Regions from separate parts of the Arthrobacter sp. AG258 genome, predicted to be linked through region 1. Evidence: riboswitches for the same ligand, from Rfam matches in the RefSeq annotation. Region 1 holds a riboswitch; each other region holds the start of a gene.
The links. Region 1 has a riboswitch for cyclic di-AMP ahead of DFO47_RS16920 (glycoside hydrolase family 16 protein). Riboswitches for the same ligand answer to the same signal wherever they lie in the genome.
Positions count from the first base shown of each region.

Region 2: linked by a shared signal. The riboswitch ahead of DFO47_RS19365 (hypothetical protein) and the one ahead of DFO47_RS16920 (glycoside hydrolase family 16 protein) in region 1 are both predicted to bind cyclic di-AMP.
Region 3: linked by a shared signal. The riboswitch ahead of DFO47_RS18060 (M23 family metallopeptidase) and the one ahead of DFO47_RS16920 (glycoside hydrolase family 16 protein) in region 1 are both predicted to bind cyclic di-AMP.

Region 1 is NZ_SOBI01000008.1:115,488-118,754, reverse strand. Features, by position in the region: gene DFO47_RS16925 (glycosyltransferase) at 1-340, opposite strand, end outside; gene DFO47_RS16920 (glycoside hydrolase family 16 protein) at 473-1,492, opposite strand; cyclic di-AMP (ydaO/yuaA leader) riboswitch at 1,578-1,754, opposite strand; gene rpsF (30S ribosomal protein S6) at 2,117-2,422, shown strand; gene DFO47_RS16910 (single-stranded DNA-binding protein) at 2,494-3,069, shown strand; gene rpsR (30S ribosomal protein S18) at 3,196-3,267, shown strand, end outside.
Region 2 is NZ_SOBI01000011.1:33,596-36,862, reverse strand. Features, by position in the region: gene DFO47_RS19370 (glycosyltransferase family 39 protein) at 1-1,209, shown strand, start outside; cyclic di-AMP (ydaO/yuaA leader) riboswitch at 1,355-1,517, shown strand; gene DFO47_RS19365 (hypothetical protein) at 1,521-2,228, shown strand; gene DFO47_RS19360 (glyoxalase superfamily protein) at 2,296-2,697, opposite strand; gene upp (uracil phosphoribosyltransferase) at 2,742-3,267, opposite strand, start outside.
Region 3 is NZ_SOBI01000009.1:159,109-162,375, reverse strand. Features, by position in the region: gene serC (phosphoserine transaminase) at 1-312, opposite strand, end outside; gene DFO47_RS18065 (metal-dependent transcriptional regulator) at 585-1,286, shown strand; cyclic di-AMP (ydaO/yuaA leader) riboswitch at 1,395-1,637, shown strand; gene DFO47_RS18060 (M23 family metallopeptidase) at 1,648-2,469, shown strand; cyclic di-AMP (ydaO/yuaA leader) riboswitch at 2,582-2,779, shown strand; gene DFO47_RS18055 (C40 family peptidase) at 2,850-3,267, shown strand, end outside.

The DNA.
Region 1 (3,267 bases):
GGGCGTGCGGGCCATGGATGAGGGTGGCCTCTCTGCTGCCGGACAGGGTGGCTGCCGCTGCCCGCGCTGACGGGGTGGAGCGCCGGTGCTTTCCCAGGCCGGCGAGGCCGCCGAAGGAGCGGACAAATGCGGCGGGGTCGTCCCGCGGGGCTAGTTCGTGGACGGTTTCGCAGCGGGCCCGGACCTCCGCCGGAACCGGGACAGGGCCGGAAAACGTCAGCAGCGTGACGGCAACATCCGCGGGAAGGTGAAGGATCACTTCGTACGGGATCATGGAGCTTCCATCACCGAGTTGCGGGTCCCGGTTTGGCACGCTTTCCGTCACGTACAGGAGCTTCATTGCAAGAGTGTACTGGATCACACTCGGGTGGCAGGGTTGCTCTGGGCAACTTTGTGGGGAACCGCAGGAAGCCAAAAAAGGGCGACGGCGGGAAGTCCCGCCGTCGCCCTTTCCAAGGGGGCGCGTGGCCGGCTACTGCCAGGCGCGGACGTAGTCCACCAGGAGTTGGGACTGCGGGCCGTACACCGGGTTCGTCGAGGAAGCGCCGACGTTCAGCACGATGTACTGCGGGGCGTTTCCGTCGTCCGTGGGGTAGGACTTGACCTTCACGCCGTCGAAGTAGACGTCCGACGAGTTGGCCATCCGGTGCAAGCCGAAGGTGTGGTATTCGTTGGCCCAGTTGCCGCCGACGCCACCCTGGTTGTGTGACCCGGAGCCGGAGTGGTAGTTCACGGTCATCTTGCCCTGGAGGACCTCCGCGATGTCGTTCTCGCCGGTGGCCGGCCAGGACTGCCCGGTGGTCCAGAACGCGGGCCAGTTATAGAGGCCGTTGGCGTTGCCGGGGAACTTGATGCGGGCCTCGACGTACCCGGTGGTGAACTGGTACCCGGTGCCCGCTCCACCCTTCGGGTTCGTGGAGACCAAGGACCCGGAAGACGAGGAGGCAAGGCTGAGGGCCAGGTTGCCGTTGGCCACGGAGACGTTGGCTGGGCTGGTGGCCACCTTGTTCATGGTTCCGCAGTTGGGGGAGAACCAGCAGTTGGACCACTTACCGCTGTCCAGGCCTGAACCGTTGAACTCGTCAGCGAAGGTCATGGTCCAGTTTCCGGGGACCCCTGCGGGCATGGGCGTCCCGCTGTTGGCCAGCGGTGCCGAGGCTGGTGCCACGGCGATGGGGGACTGCGGTGCAGGAGCCGCCACGGCCGGAGCCGGGGCGGGTGCCGCGGGAGCCGGCGCCTGGGCCGGAGCCTGCTCTGGTGCGGGCGCGGGTGCGGCTGCCGGTGCCGGGGCGGGCGCCGGAGCGGACTGGACTGCGGCCGACGGGGTGGGCTGGACCTGTACCTCGCTGCCGGCCCCGGCGGCGCTGGCCACCCGGGATACGTCGGCAGCTTCATTGCCGTTGGCGACGCCGAGGCCAAGGGAGGCTGCGCCGAGGACGGCTGCTGCCAGGCCGGCGGCCAAGGGCAGGCGGCGGGAATCTCTGGATGTCAAGAACTGACGGAGCCCGGCCGATGGGGTCTCATTCTGATGACGGCGGGCGCGTTTGGCGCTCGATTTGCGGGATGCGGGCATGGGGAATTTACCTCTCAACGCCGGCGGGGTTAGCTGTCGGGTTCGAATGCTGCCATTCGGCCGCGGATCGCGGCTTCACCCCGAGGGCAGGCGGGAGCCATACCCGTGACACTTGGGTCCCCCGCCTCTGCCTTGGAACCTGAGGGATCGCGGAAGCGGCAGAGTTGGGCGTCTTCCGGGATTGGGGCCGGCTGGGGCGGCCCACCCGAAGACCGTACACGAAAATCCCTGTGGAATCACAATTGGGTAACGGAAGCGGCGCGGTGGGCGTGGCGTCCCGCGGTGCACCGCATAGACGTCTAATGGCGACCGGCACACTCCTGCGTTTTCCACATACGTGTCCGGTCGGGCTGCTCCTGCCGCATCACGCGGCTAGCCTTGAGTCAAGCGCGAATCGCCTATCAGGTCCAGATGCACTAGGATATTGAAGTCTGTGCTGCGTCCTGCCTCCGTACTGGTGGCAAGGCACTGCGCGGAATCGCAAATGAACCTCCTGTTACGGAAATGCCGTAACCGCTTAGCCCAAAGGAGGTGGGTTCACATATGCGTCCTTACGAATTGATGGTAATCATCGACCCCGAGGTCGAAGAGCGTACCGTTGAGCCGTCGCTTCAGAAGTTCCTGAACGTCATCACCAACGATGGTGGAACCATCGAAAAGGTTGACATCTGGGGCCGTCGCCGTCTGGCTTACGAGATCAAGAAGAAGTCCGAAGGTATCTACGCCGTGGTGAACTTCACCGCCAAGCCGGAAACCGCCAAGGAACTTGACCGCCAGCTGTCTCTTAACGAGACCATCATGCGCACCAAGATCACCCGCCCCGAAGAGCAGAAGGTTGTTGCTGAGTAATCAGCACCAAAATTCATTCTTTACCCCGCAGGAACGCACTCTTCACCCAGGATCGAACAAGGAGGCAGTAGATGGCAGGCGAGACCACCATTACGGTCATCGGTAACCTCACCAATGACCCGGAATTGCGGTTCACACCGTCCGGTTCCGCAGTAGCGAACTTCACCATCGCTTCCACCCCCCGCACCTTTGATCGCCAGTCCAACGAGTGGAAGGACGGGGAGACCCTGTTCCTCCGCGCCGCGGTCTGGCGTGAAGCTGCCGAGAACGTCGCCGAATCCCTGACCAAGGGCATGCGCGTGATCGTCACCGGCCGCTTGAAGAGCCGTTCCTACGAAACAAAAGAAGGCGAAAAGCGCACTGTCATCGAGCTTGAGGTCGACGAAATCGGCCCCAGCCTGCGCTACGCCAACGCCAAGGTCAACCGCACCCAGCGCTCCGGCGGACAGGGTGGGGGCGGCTTCGGCGGCGGCAACGGCGGCGGTGGCTTCGGAGGCGGCAACCCTGGTGGAAACCAGGGCGGCAACTCCGGTGGAGGCTGGGGCGGCGGCAACCAGCAGGCTGCACAGGACGATCCCTGGGCCACGCCCGGCGTGTCCAATGCAGGCGGCTGGGGCAACGGCCCCGATTCCGAACCTCCCTTCTAAAACCCAAACAACGGCCCGATGCCGGGAATGCCCGGGAGCCGCAAGGCACCCAAGGTTTTGCCGCCGTCGGACCACCACCATCCCGTGGATCAATATCCACGGGCTCCCTAGAATAGGAGCTCCACGATGGCTAAGGCTGAACTCCGTAAGCCCAAACCAAAGTCCAACCCCTTGAAGGCCGCTGACATCACTGTCATC
Region 2 (3,267 bases), on a different contig from region 1:
CTCGGCCGGCTGACGGGCGACGAGACAGGGAGCGTGGGCGGCGCCAACGGCTGGGGCGTTCCCGGGCTGCTGCGGATGTTCAACAGCGAATTTGGCGGCCAGATCGCGTGGCTGCTGCCCTCCGCACTGATCCTTGCTGCCGGCCTGCTGTGGGTGGGACGCCGGGCGCCGCGGACTGACGCCGTCCGGGCGTCGGTGCTCATCTGGGGTTCCTGGGTCCTGGTGACCGGCCTGGTCTTCAGCTTCATGGCGGGCATCATCCACCCCTACTACGCGGTGGCATTGGCGCCCGGGATCGCAGCCCTGGCCGGCCTGGGCCCGGTACTTCTCTGGCAGCACCGGCGGCAGGCCGCAGCGGCGGTCTTCCTGGCCGCCGCAGTGGCCGCGGCAGCCCTGATGGCATTCACCCTGCTGGGAACCACATCCGCCTACGGCCCGTGGCTGCGCTGGGTGGTGCTGGCTGCAGGCCTTGCGGCCGCAGCAGGAACAGGGTTGAACAGGTTCATCCGCCTGCGCTCCGTGCAACGGACGACGACGGCGCTCGCCATTGCGGCATCGCTGGCCGGCCCGCTGGCCTTCTCCATGTCGACGGCGGCGACGGCGCACAGCGGGGCCATTGTCAGCGCCGGACCGGCGACGTCGTTCGGCGGCCCGGGCGGGTTCGGCGGAAACCGGACCGGCGGGTTTGGCGCGGGCGGCACGTCCCGGCAGTTGAACGGCCAGGCTGGACAAGGCCAGGCCGGACAAGGCCAGGCCGGACAAGGCCAGGGTGCCGGCCAGGGCGGGGCAGCAGGCCAGGGCGGGGCAGCGCAGGGCGGTCAGGGTGCCACCGGTGGCCGCGCCGGCGGGATGGGCGGCCTTCTGGGTGCGCCCACGCCGTCGGCCGGGCTCGTGGCCGCATTGAAGGACGGTGCCTCAAACTACACCTGGGCAGCGGCAGTAGTCGGTTCGAACAATGCCGCAGGTTACCAACTGGCCACGGAACTGCCGGTGATGGCCGTGGGCGGCTTCAACGGCACCGACCCCTCCCCCACGCTGGAACAGTTCCAAGCGCTGGTCTCCCAAGGCCGGATCCACTACTTCATTGCCGGCGGGACCATGATGTCCAGCAGCGGCTTTGACGCCTCCACCCGGATTGCACAGTGGGTGGAGTCCACGTTCCCGGCGCAAAACATTGGCGGGACCACGGTCTATATCCTGGCGGGATAACCCGGCGCCGGGGATCCGCCTGCAGCAAATCGACGCGCCATGATTCGTGACTTCCGTTACCCAAATGTGACTAATGCGCAATCTTCCTGTACCGTCGATTGGGTGCGGTCCCCGTTCGGGCCGCATATCCCGGGTTGACGCCAAGCTCTGCCGCTTCCCGGATTCCGCTTGAGCAACGGCAGAGGCGGGGGACCCACCGTCCCGGGCAATGATTGCCCTTGGGGTTAAGCCAGCACGTGTTTTTTCCGTGCGGCCGGATGCCCTCATCCGAACCCGACAGCTAACTCCGCAGGTGTGAGAGGCGATCAATCATGTCTAAATCCATGGCAAAACCATGCCTGCAAACCAAGGCAAAACATCGGGCCAAACCCCAGCCCGCCAAAAAGACCACCGTGGGCCGGCGTGTTGCGGTCCTCGCTGCATCATGCGCGGTGCTGGTTGGCGTTGGCGCGGCAGGCCAGGCGACCAACAGCATGACCCAGGCGTCGTCCACCGGGTCAAGCGCTTCCACGTCGGCGGCGGATGCCCAGATGAGCATCGAGAAGAGCGAAATCCGGTCCAACCCGGCCGCTAATCCTGCTCCTTCCGCCATCAGCGTGGCACCGCAGGCCGCGGAGCCGGCCCCCGCGCCCGCTCCCGCCGCCCCGCCTGCTGAAGCACCCGCACCTGCGCCGGCCCCCGCACCTGAGCCTGCTCCCGCCGTCGCGGTTAACGATCCCGCGGGCGCCCAGGCCTACGCCGCCAGCCAGCTGTCCTCCTTTGGCTGGGGACCGGACCAGATGCAGTGCCTGCAGACGCTGTGGACCAAGGAATCCGATTGGACCACCACCGCCACCAACGCCAGCAGCGGCGCGTACGGCATCGTCCAGTCGCTGCCGGCGGAGAAGATGGCCAGCGCAGGCGCCGACTACCTGACCAACTACCGCACGCAGATCAACTGGGGCCTGGACTACATCAAGAAGAGCTACGCCTCGCCCTGCGGCGCGTTGAACTTCCACCTGGCACACAACTGGTACTAGGCACCACCAGCACCGGGCGCAACGCAAACCGCGGGCCGCATCATGTCGATGCGGCCCGCGGTTTGCGTTAACCGGCGCCCCGGACGTCGCCCGGCCCGGCGTTCCGCCAGGGGATGTACTGGACAGACCACTTGTTGCCGTCCGGATCGGCGAAGTACAGGAAGTGGCCCCACTGCTGCACATCCACGTCGCTGACGTCCACGCCGTTGCCCTTGAGTTGGCGGTGGGCAGCCTCGATGTCGCTGACCACCAGCTGGAGGTTGGATCCTGTGCCGGGCGGAGCGTCGGTGAGCCCTTCGCCGATGCAGATGGAGCAGGCGGAGCCGGGTGGCGTCAACTGCACGAAGCGGATCGACTCCGACGGGCGTTCGTCGTAGTCGGCGTTGAAGCCAACCTTGTTGACGTAGAAATCCTTGGCGCGGTCCACATCGGATACAGGGACAAAGACAAGTTCAAGTTTCCAGTCCATCCGCACAGGCTAGCGGCGGGAACGGTTTTGAAAAAGGGTGGAACCTACCCGGCGATCCCGTACAGGCGGTCGCCGGCGTCGCCGAGGCCGGGAACAATGTAGGACTTCTCGTTGAGCTTCTCGTCGATGGAGGCCAGGACGATGTGCACGTTTGCGTCGCCCAGTTCCTCCTCCAGCTTGGCCAGGCCCTCCGGGGCCGCCAGCAGGCAGATGCAGGTGACGTCGGAGGCGCCGCGCTTGAAGAGGAACTTGATGGCCTCACGCAGGGTTCCGCCGGTGGCCAGCATCGGGTCCAGGACGAAGACCTGGCGGCCGGTGAGGTCCTCGGGGAGGCGCTCGGCATACGTGATGATGTCCAGGGTTTCCTCGTCCCGGGCCATGCCCAGGAAGCCCACCTCGGCGGTGGGCACCAGCTTGGTCATGCCTTCCAGCATGCCCAGGCCGGCGCGCAGGATGGGAACTACCAGCGGCGTGGGCTTGGTGAACGCGGTGCCGACCGTGGTGCTGACGGGCGTTTGGATGGTGACGGGCTCGGTGCGGACCTCCCGCGTGGCCTCATAGGCCAGGAGG
Region 3 (3,267 bases), on a different contig from region 1:
CTCCCCGAAGGACAGGTGCTGCGCCTTCTTGGACACGAGGCCGAAGCTCGCGATGTCCCAGAACGCGGTGGAGCCGCCCACGCCGAGGACCACCTCGTAGCCCTCGGGAGCACGGAAGAACTGGCTGAGTCCTTCGCGTACGGAGCCCACCAGGTTCTTGACCGGAGCCTGCCGGTGGGATGTGCCGAGGATAGTCTTCGACGCAGCGGACAGGGCATCGATCTGTTCCGGCCGGACCTTTGAGGGGCCGGCCCCGAACCGCCCGTCCTGGGGCAGGAGGTTGGCGGGAATCGTGATGCTGGTGTCGCTCACAGGTGCTCCATTCGGCGGGGACGAAAGCTGTGGTCCGGGTGGTTGGTGGCCGGGAGCCGGCCATGGCTGCAGTGCAAACCTTCCCCAATTCTGCCTGAAGCGCGCAGGGTGGCGGGAGCGGGCGGCGCCAATGTCCAGCCAATGAGACGCCGCAGGCGGCAGGCCCTATTCGGACTAAATCAAAATAGGCTAAACTCTTCCCCGGACTACGTCGCGGGAAGAGGCGATACGGTGGGACAACGCAAGGTACTGCGCTCGAGGAGCTGAGCTGGATGACGGATCTGATCGACACTACGGAGATGTACCTCAGGACCATCCTGGAGCTTGAGGAAGAGAACATCGTTGCCCTCCGGGCCCGTATCGCCGAACGCCTGCGCCACTCGGGGCCTACCGTTTCCCAGACCATCGGCCGGATGGAGCGCGATGGCCTGGTCGTCGTCTCCGGTGACAGGCACCTGGAACTGACCGACACCGGCCGCAAGCGTGCCACTGAGGTCATGCGGAAGCACCGGCTGGCCGAGCGCCTGCTGGCCGACGTGATCGGATTGGACTGGGCCTATGTCCATGACGAAGCCTGCCGCTGGGAACACGTTATGAGCGAACGGGTGGAGCGGCGCATCTACGAGATGCTGGACCACCCCACGGAGTCGCCCTACGGAAACCCCATCCCCGGCCTTGCCGCCCTGGGCGGAGAGCCCGGACCCGGGTTCGGCGACGGCGCCATCAGCCTGGTGGAGGCAATGAAGGCCTACGGGCCTGAATCGGCAGTGACCATCAGCCGGCTGGCGGAACCGATCCAGGTGGAGCCGGAACTGCTGACCCAGCTCGACGAGGGCGGTATCCGGCCCGGCGCGTCTGTCTCCCTGGAACGCGTCGGTGACTACATTTCGGTACGGGTGGCGGGAATCGAGGGCGCGCTGGAGCTGCCTCCCGAGGTGGCGGCACACGTTTTCGTCGCCGTGAACCAGGCCTGACGCCGCGTTTCCATACCCCACCCGGGGGATTCCAAGCAAAGATAACGGAATTGTTACCTAGGGTCTTAAGCCCCTATAGTGGAACCCAGCGTTGATACTTAAGCGTTACCTGATCCGGAGCCGAGCTCTGCCAGCGGGCCAGGTGTACGAGTCGTTACTGGCAGAGGCGGGGGAACCACAACCGGCAGCGGGGGACTGCCTTGGGGTGAAGTCCGTCAGCAGCAAGCCTCTCCAGTGAAGGATTCTTCCGGGAATATCCCTGTGTAGAAGTTTGCCCATGACGGACCGGGTCTTTGATCTCTCTGACCCGAATCCGACAGCTAACTCCGCAGGCTATTCCAGAGAGGAACCCTTCTTGACCATGCAGACCTCCCGGGGCCGCCGTCGCGCGGCGGGCCCCCCTGAGGCACCCCGGGTTGTCGAAGTAGCCGCCGCGGAGCGCCCCCGCGACCCGCAACGGGATGCACGCCGCCGCCGGGGTCCGTTCCGGCAAATCACCGACTTTGCCGCGGCCAGCGGCATCGGCCAAAAGGCTGGCATCGCCCTCGCCGCCACCGGCCTGGTGCTCACGGTGACCATGCCCGCCACCAGCCCCGTTATGGCGACGGATGCGGCCGGAATCGCACCCCAGGCCGCCTCCGCAGTCAGCCCCCAGCCCCAGATTTCCGCGGATGTAGGCGCCCAGATCGACTTCAGCCGCTCAGCCGTCGTAACGCAGGCGGACCCCGACGGGAAGCTGAAGCAACTGCTGAGCGCCCAGTCGGCCGGATCGGTAACGCGTGCGGCTTCCGCCGGGACCCTGGCCGCGCCGCTGGCATCCCTCGTGACCGCGTCGCCCTTCGGCTACCGGGTCAGCCCAATCACCGGCGGCACCGGAGATTTCCACCGCGGACAGGACTTCGTGGCACAGTGCGGGACGTCCGTCCTGGCAGCCGCAACAGGAACCGTGACCTTCGCCGGCTGGCACCAGTTCGGCGGTGGAAACCGGGTGGTGATCGACCATGGCAACGGCCTGGAGACCACGTACAACCACCTCTCGTCCTTCAACGTCAAGGTGGGCCAAACGGTCTCCCGCGGCGAAGTCGTGGCGTTGAGCGGGACCACCGGGGCGTCCACCGGCTGCCACCTGCACTTCGAAGTTCAGGTCAACGGCGAAGTGGTCGATCCGATGGGCTGGCTGTAACCGTTTGATTGCGCACTCCCAGATCGCCGTGACCCGCCGTGACCTGAATGTGACATTGAAGCAAAACTGCTGTACCGTCTAACTCGCGTCAACTTTTCCGAAGTTGACGCTCTTGAGTGGATTGCCTAACTCTGCCACCGCTCAAGGTCCGTTCGCATTTCATCGTCTGGCAGGGGCGGGGGAACCAATTTTGGCCTTCTGCGTTCTGGAAGGCCTTGGGGTTAAGTCATGAGCTTCCCAGGAAGCGAAGTGGCCGGGTGACTCCCATCCGAATCCGACAGCTCACCTCGCAGGCATTGGGAGAGGCTACCTTCGTGTCTTCACGCCATAATTCTGCGCGCCACCGTGCGCAAACGGTTCGCGCCAACCCCTTGGACGCCATGTCCAAGGCCGTAAGCGCCAATGCCGGGACCGTGGGCCGCCAGGCTGCCGTTGTGGCAGCGGCTTCAGGCCTCATCCTGAGCATGGGCCTGCCGGCCAACGCCGCGGACACCACTGCCGGCATCTCGGCCTCCACGGAGTCCGGTTCCGCGCAGACCGCCCTTGCTGTCACCGCGGCCCCCACGGCCACCGTTTCCTTCGAGCGTCCGGCGGTCAAGACCACCGCCGCCCCGAAGGTGGAAACCGTGCGCACCCAGTCCACCGCGTCCGCGGACCGCACCGCCACCACTGCCGGCCAGGAGGCGTCCAAGGCCGGACAGGCAGTGGAAGCCGTTTCGTCCGCAGCCACCTCGGGTATCGCCGCGATCGCCTACACCGGCATCGGCCACCCCTACGTCTGGGGCGGCACCACCCCCA